3 regions of the Tardiphaga sp. GW821-FHT12E02 genome follow, and region 3 is predicted to be linked to each of the others. Evidence: riboswitches for the same ligand, from Rfam matches in the RefSeq annotation. Region 3 holds a riboswitch; each other region holds the start of a gene.
The links. A riboswitch is a leader RNA that binds a small molecule or an ion and turns the genes downstream of it on or off. The one in region 3 is predicted to bind cobalamin.
Positions count from the first base shown of each region.

Region 1: it holds a riboswitch for cobalamin, as region 3 does, so the genes downstream of both, AC1RQ5_RS23225 (TonB-dependent receptor plug domain-containing protein) here and AC1RQ5_RS01910 (ABC transporter ATP-binding protein) in region 3, are expected to answer to the same signal.
Region 2: it holds a riboswitch for cobalamin, as region 3 does, so the genes downstream of both, AC1RQ5_RS08130 (ribonucleoside-diphosphate reductase subunit alpha) here and AC1RQ5_RS01910 (ABC transporter ATP-binding protein) in region 3, are expected to answer to the same signal.

Region 1 is NZ_JBXAQK010000001.1:4,898,411-4,900,668, forward strand. Features, by position in the region: gene AC1RQ5_RS23220 (alpha/beta fold hydrolase) at 1-563, shown strand, start outside; cobalamin riboswitch at 694-891, shown strand; gene AC1RQ5_RS23225 (TonB-dependent receptor plug domain-containing protein) at 924-2,258, shown strand, end outside.
Region 2 is NZ_JBXAQK010000001.1:1,722,936-1,725,193, reverse strand. Features, by position in the region: gene AC1RQ5_RS08130 (ribonucleoside-diphosphate reductase subunit alpha) at 1-846, opposite strand, end outside; cobalamin riboswitch at 965-1,185, opposite strand; gene AC1RQ5_RS08125 (glycosyltransferase family 87 protein) at 1,235-2,258, opposite strand, start outside.
Region 3 is NZ_JBXAQK010000001.1:396,884-399,141, reverse strand. Features, by position in the region: gene AC1RQ5_RS01915 (ABC transporter permease subunit) at 1-446, opposite strand, end outside; gene AC1RQ5_RS01910 (ABC transporter ATP-binding protein) at 448-1,152, opposite strand; cobalamin riboswitch at 1,297-1,503, opposite strand; gene AC1RQ5_RS01905 (alkaline phosphatase D family protein) at 1,744-2,258, shown strand, end outside.

The DNA.
Region 1 (2,258 bases), 4.5 Mb from region 3:
ATCTCGCCGACTGGACTGCCGCGCTGATCATCGCAGCAGGCGCAAAGCAGGCACGCCTCATCGGCCACTCCATGGGCTCGCTGATCGCGCTGGAGACCGCCGCGCGCCATCCCGACAAGGTCACGCGCCTCGACCTGCTCGGTACGGCGGCAACGATGACGGTCGGTCCCGATCTGCTGAAAGACGCCGAAGCCAACGAACATTCGGCCATCGACATGGTCTCGATCTGGGGTCTCGGCATGCGCGCCGAACTCGGCGGCAGTCTCGCGCCGGGTCTGTGGATGCATACCGGCGCGCAGCGCGTGCTGGAGGCGACGAAGCCCGGCGTGCTGCATGCCGATCTCAACGCCTGCAACGCGTATCAAGGCGCCCTCGCCGCAGCGGCGCAGATCAAGGTTCCCGTCACGCTCATCCTCGGCGAACGGGACATGATGACCCCGGCGAAATCCGGCAAAGCGCTGGCGGCAGCAATCACCGACGCGCGCACGGTGATTCTTCCCGCCACCGGCCACATGATGATGGTCGAGCGTCCCGACGAGGTTCTCGCCGCACTCAGCAGCTAGAACCAAAGCCGTCATTGCGAGCGCAGCGAAGCAATCCAGTTCTTCCTTCGCGTGGTTTCTGGATTGCTTCGTCGCTGTCGCTCCTCGCAATGACGAGCATATGCCTGTTGCGCAGCGCGACGCTCTGTGCGAGTTAGGTTCCGTCATCGGTGCCTCCGCGAGGAGGTGAAACGGGAATGCGGTGTGGGGGAGAACTCCCCCTGATGCCGCGGCTGCCCCCGCAACTGTAAGCAGTTGGTCCGGATCCTTGAAGCCACTGAGCATGCTCGGGAAGGCGGATCCGGAAAGCACTGCGAGCCAGGAGACCGGCCGGAGACATGACTGAACACGTTCGACGGTGGGTCGACGGCAAGGAATCTCATGTCTATCCGTATGGTCGCTGCGACTGGCGCAGCGATTCTGGCTGTGTCTGCACATCAGGCACAGGCGCAATCCAGTCCTCAGGAACTCTCAGAAGTCGTCGTCACCGCAAGCCGTGCGCCGGAGCCGCTGAGCGCAACCGGCAGCGCCATCAGCGTTGTTTCAGGCGAGACCATCGCGACATCCAATCCCGGCTCGCTGGTCGATGCGCTGCGCAGCGTGCCTGGCATCGACATCTCTGAAAATGGCGGCCCCGGCGGCACGGCGAATGTGCGCATGCGCGGCGCCAATACCGGCCAGACGCTGGTGATGATCGACGGCATCCGCGTCAACGATCCCACGGCGGCGTCCGGCGATTTTGAATTTGCCATGTTCGCGCCCTCGGCCATCGATCGCATCGAGGTGCTCCGCGGCCCGCAAAGCGCGCTCTATGGCTCCGACGCCATGGGCGGCGTGATCAATATCATCACCAAGAAAGGCTCGGGCCCCGCGCAGTTCAATGTCCGCACCGAAGCCGGCAGCTATGGCACCGTGGTGACGCAAGGCTCGCTGGTCGGCACCAATGGTCCGTGGTCCTATGCCTTCACCGGCGGCGGCCAGCACTCCAACGGTTTTTCACGTTACGGCTATCGCATCCCGGCACTCGAGGCGCGCTTCCCGAATCTCGAACGCGACGGTTTCGACCGCGTCGGCGGCAGCGCGCGCATCGGCTATGACGCCGGCGAAGGCATTCGACTCGAAGCCGGCACCGTGCAGTCCTTCACGCGCGCAGCCTATGACGCAGCGAGCGGCACGTTCCCGGATACGCCGGCATCGGCCGATCGCCTGCTGCAGACCATCTATGGCCGCGTCGGCATCGACTCCTTCGGCGGCATTCTCACGCATAACGTGACGGTGTCGAACACCCATACCGAACGCTCGTTCACCGACTACACCTATCGCACCAATATGCTGCCGCAGAACACGACGGTGAAGACGTCGGATTATTGGGGCAACAGCCTCGGCGCGGAATATCAAGCCAATCTGAAGCTCGGTGGTTTCGGCACCTTGATTTACGGCGCCAAGACGCAGAGCGAGACGGCGCAGACCTTCTCCACCAATGTGCTGCCCATCGCCGGCCTGATGACGCCGCTGCTGGCGAAGCAGCAGGACACCAATTCAGCTTTCGCTTTGTGGTCACTGCCGATCGGCGAGCGTCTGAACATCACGCTGGGTGGCCGTGTCGATGACGTGGTCAATGTCGCGCGTTTCGAGACGTGGCGCGCAACGGCGGCCTACAACATCGCGGAGACCGGCACCAAACTGCGCGCCAGCGCCGGCACCGGCGCCAAGGCG
Region 2 (2,258 bases), 1.3 Mb from region 3:
CAGATCGAAGCGTGCGAGTTCGGGATCGAGCAGTTCGGCTTCGATACCGACCTTCACATAGGCGCCGAAATAGTCCGCATAGCGCGACGCCATATCGGCCTGCGAGGCCGCGCTTGGCACGCCGTGCACGTAGGTCAGCACTTCCGTGCGCAGCTTGTCGAGCAGCAGGCGGGCGCTGACATAGGTGTAGTTCGGCTCCTGCTCCACCAGCGTGCGGGCGGCCATGATGCCGGCCAGCGCGAGTTCATCGAGCGTGATGCCGTCATAGAGATTGCGCTTGGTCTCTTCGAGCACGGGTGCTGCCTCGACGCCATCGAGGCCCGCGCAGGCTTCATTGACGATCAGCGCCAGGCGTGCGGCATCCAAAGGCACGCGCGTGCCGTTTGACAGCGTGACATGGAGCGCAGGCACGCTCGGCACGGCGGCGGGCTTGGCGGCAGCTTCTTCGGCGCGGCGGCGGGACCGCTCCTCACGATACAGCACATAAGCGCGCGCCACCTTGTGGTGCTCGCTGCGCATCAGCGCCAGTTCAACCTGATCCTGCACATCCTCGATATGGAAGGTACGGCCCTCGCCTATGCGGCGGGTCAGTGCGGCGAAAACCTCGCCGGTCAGCTGCTCGACGGCTTCGTGGACACGGCGCGAGGCCGCTGCCGTGTTGCCCTCGACGGCGAGAAACGCCTTGGTCATGGCCACCGAAATCTTGCCGGCATCGAAAGGCGACACCGTGCCATTGCGGCGGATCACCTGCATGGACGGCGCGTGCGCGGGCACGACATTCGATTCGGATGGGTGGGCGAGCACGGCATCATGGCCGTTGGAGAGAGCGTGGGACGTGGAAGGCATCGGCAGGACCCCGTGTGATGCATCAAGCTAAAGGGGGCTGGGGCCGAAGGTGCGAGCAACGATGCCGAGCGAACGCGCGGCAAAGCCTGCAAGCGACCGCTGGGACACCCCGCCCATGGACGTTTCTGGTGTCGCGGCAGGTCTCCTGACTCGCAGATCAAGCGCTTGTTTCCGCCTTCCCGGAGCGGTGAAGCTCCAGTGACGTCAATCGAAACAAACTCTCTGCTTACAGTTGCGGGGGCAGTGCCGGAATCAAGCGCAGTTACGCGCAGCTCTCACCGGCTTCCCTCTTAGCCACCAAATCTTGCGACATGGCGGACCGTGACGCCTACATTTGGTGTGACCCGCGGCAAAGTGTCAAGCGCGCTTTGCTGTTCCCGGCGAGAAATCAGATCAGGCTGTTAGTACCGTGGACAACTGCCGATGCGTCCGGCTGCGTGGCCGCAACGGACCTGGCGGGCCAGGACTCACGGATGCGAATGCCGATCAGGGCGGCGACCAGCAATGTGGCGCCGAATCCCGTCGGCACCGGCCCGATAAATTGGTAGCTGACCAGCATGACCGCTGCGAGACCGAGTGCCGGCAATTCGTGACCGAGAAAGCCCTCGGACAGTCCGACGCGAATGAGGAAGCCGACCGCGATCGCCAAGACCATCACGTCATAGAGGAACAGATAGGGCGTTGCGAGCAAGGCGCCAATGGCAAGCCCGGCGGCCTTCCATTCGTAGCGCGTGCGGCTACGCCACAGCCCGACGAGCGACACCGCGACAGCAGCCACGAGAATCCATTGCAGCGTCCAGGCCAGCGTCTCGCCGCCCTCGAAATAGCGGACGAGCGCAAAGATGCTCTGCATCTTGCCGAACGGTGCGCGACCTTCGACCAGGAACGCCTGCGAGAACATCGGCATCCATTTGAAGAAAGCGACCCAGCTTTCAGTGCCGAAGGCCAGCCATGAGGCGACAGCGAGCAGGATCGTCGTGACGGCAGCACTGGCAAAAGCGCGCCATTGCGCAGCAGCGATCAGGACCAGGGGAAACAGCACGCCATATTGCGGCTTGTAGCTGAGCAAGCCGAGGCAAATGCCGGCCAGGATCGGCCGTGTCGGCAGCAACACCAGCATGCCGCCAATCAGGGATGCGGTGAGAAAGCCGTTCTGTCCGACCAGCACATTGGTGAAGACGACCGGGAAAGCGAGCGCCAGGAGCATGCCGAACGGGCGCCCGACGATCGCGCGCATGGCGGCGAGATAAGGCACGACGCTGATACACGCCCAGCCTGCAAAGGCGACCGCATAAGGCAGCTTGGCAAGTAGCGCCGCGACGAACAGGAATGGCGGCGGATAGTGCCAGGCGAAATTGCCGGGATAGGTCTGGCCGAGCACGCCGACCTGCACCTGCTTCTGGATGTCCCAG
Region 3 (2,258 bases):
CTGATGGCGCTGAAGCCGATGACGATGATCAGCAGCGGCACCAGCACCTGCACGATCCATGCGGGCGAGAGTTGGCCGAAGCGCTGCAGCCCGGTGGCATCCTGCGCCGGCCGGAATTTCAGTTCGCTCTGGCGATGCGCCTGCAGCCAGACGGTGGAGCCGACAAAAGGCTCGATGCCTGGATCGAGCACCGCCAGCGGCGGTTCCGGCTTGAACACATGCATGCCCTGCTCGGCGGCATCATGCGGATGCCGTTCGCCCTGCTGCAGCCAGGCTTGATAATCGAGCGATTGCCCGGCGGCGCGCTCGTTATTGATCTGCGCTTGCCGGATCGATCCCGACGCCATGGCGACGATGGAGAGAATAATGATGAGCGCCGCAGCCCAGAGCATGCGGCCGTCGCGGATGATCTCGCGCAGATCCTTGCGGGCGATGGTGAGGATCACGTCAGGCTCTCATATGTTCGAGATAGAGCGCCTGCAGATCGGCGTGGCTGACATCGGCGCTGTTCAGCTCCTGCACCAGCTTGCCGCGCCGCATGATGCCGATGCGGGTGCCGGTCTGCTTGGCATGGAACAGGTCATGGGTGGTCGTGAGGATCGCAACGCCGTTGCGGCTGGCATTGACCAGCAGTTCGGAGAACTCGTTGGCGGCTGACGGGTCGAGCCCGGATGTCGGTTCATCGAGCAGCAGTGCCTTGGCATTCTTCGCCAGCGCGATGGCGATGCCGACTTTCTGGCGCATGCCTTTCGAATAGGTGCCGACGCGATCATCCGCCGCCTGCAATGGCAGGCCTGCGGCTTGCAGCAATTCGAGCAGGCGCTCGCGCGGCAATTCTTCGCCAATAGCGAGGGTGGCGAAGAAAGCGAGATTTTCCACGCCGGAGAGCTGGCCGTAGAGATTCACCTGTTCGGGGATGTAAGCGAGTAGCCGCTTGGTCTCCAGCGGCTGCGCGGTGACATCATGCTTGTCGATCAGGAGTTGCCCCGATGTCGGCTGGATGAAATTGAGAAACAGGTTGATCAGCGTGGTCTTGCCGGCGCCATTGGCGCCGAGCAGGCAATAGATATCGCCGGGCTGCACATGGAGCGAGACGTCGTCGAGCGCGAGCTTGGCGCCGAACTGCTTCTTGACGGCTGTAGCTTTAAGCATGGAGCGCCGCGCTGACGCTGGATATGAGAGAGATCATCCGAAGGACTCGCGATAACGTGGCACGTCACCGCAAACCAAACCGTGTTGCCATTCGCAGCGAAGGCAACTCGGCTTCCATCAGGACACCCCGCCCGATGTGCTCGCGTGTGACCACGGCCGACGGCAGGTCTCCTGGCTCGCGGGTCAGGGCCTTCTGCCGCCTTCCCGGGGTTGTGGCCCAGTGGCATGTGGCAAAGGCTCGCCGCTTACAGTTGCGGGGGCAGCCGCGGAATTGGCTTGCGCAACAGACGCTGCACTGGCCTCACCGCATTCCCTATTGGTCCCGAAGGAACCGTCGCGGGGACAATTCGGTGAAATGACACCGGGAGTCAATGCCGCGTCGCTGCGGAAAATTCCGCTTGTCGCGTTTGGCCTCGACTGAAATTGGTGGGCACCCTTCGGTATTATCTTGATGAACAAGAAGTGGCTGTGTCGAGCCGAAAACGGCTTTGCCGGGCGGCTGTTGCGCTCGCTGCGGCAGCCTGTCACAGGGGCGTTGCGTAGTAGCCCTAGATCGTCCTGCGTCACCATCGCCGACTCCAGGAGAGCACAATGGCCATCCGCGTGTCCCGTCGCCGCTTCCTCACGACGGCTGCCGCAAGCGCGGGACTCTTGGCGATGCCACGTTTCAGCCGCGCGGCCGATCGACCGGTGGTGAGCCATGGTGTGCAGTCCGGCGATATCGGTTTCGACAGCGGCACGATCTGGTCGCGGGCGGATCGGCCGGCGCAGATGATGGTGGAGGTGGCGACCACCGAGTCGTTCAAACATGCGCGCGCTTTGCCGCCGGTAACGGTGCTGCCGGAAAGCGATTTCACGGCAAAACTGCTGCTGGAGAATCTGCCGGCAGGGCAGGACATCTTTTATCGCGTGCGGTTTCGTGATCTCGCGCATACGAGCGTGATCGGTGAGCCCGTGGTCGGGCGCTTCCGTACGGCGCCTGCGGACCGCCGCGATGTGTCGTTCGTCTGGGGTGGCGATGTCGCGGGGCAGGGCTGGGGCATCAATGCGGAGGATGGCGGCATGGTCACCTTCGCCACCATGCGAAAACACAATCCGGATTTTTT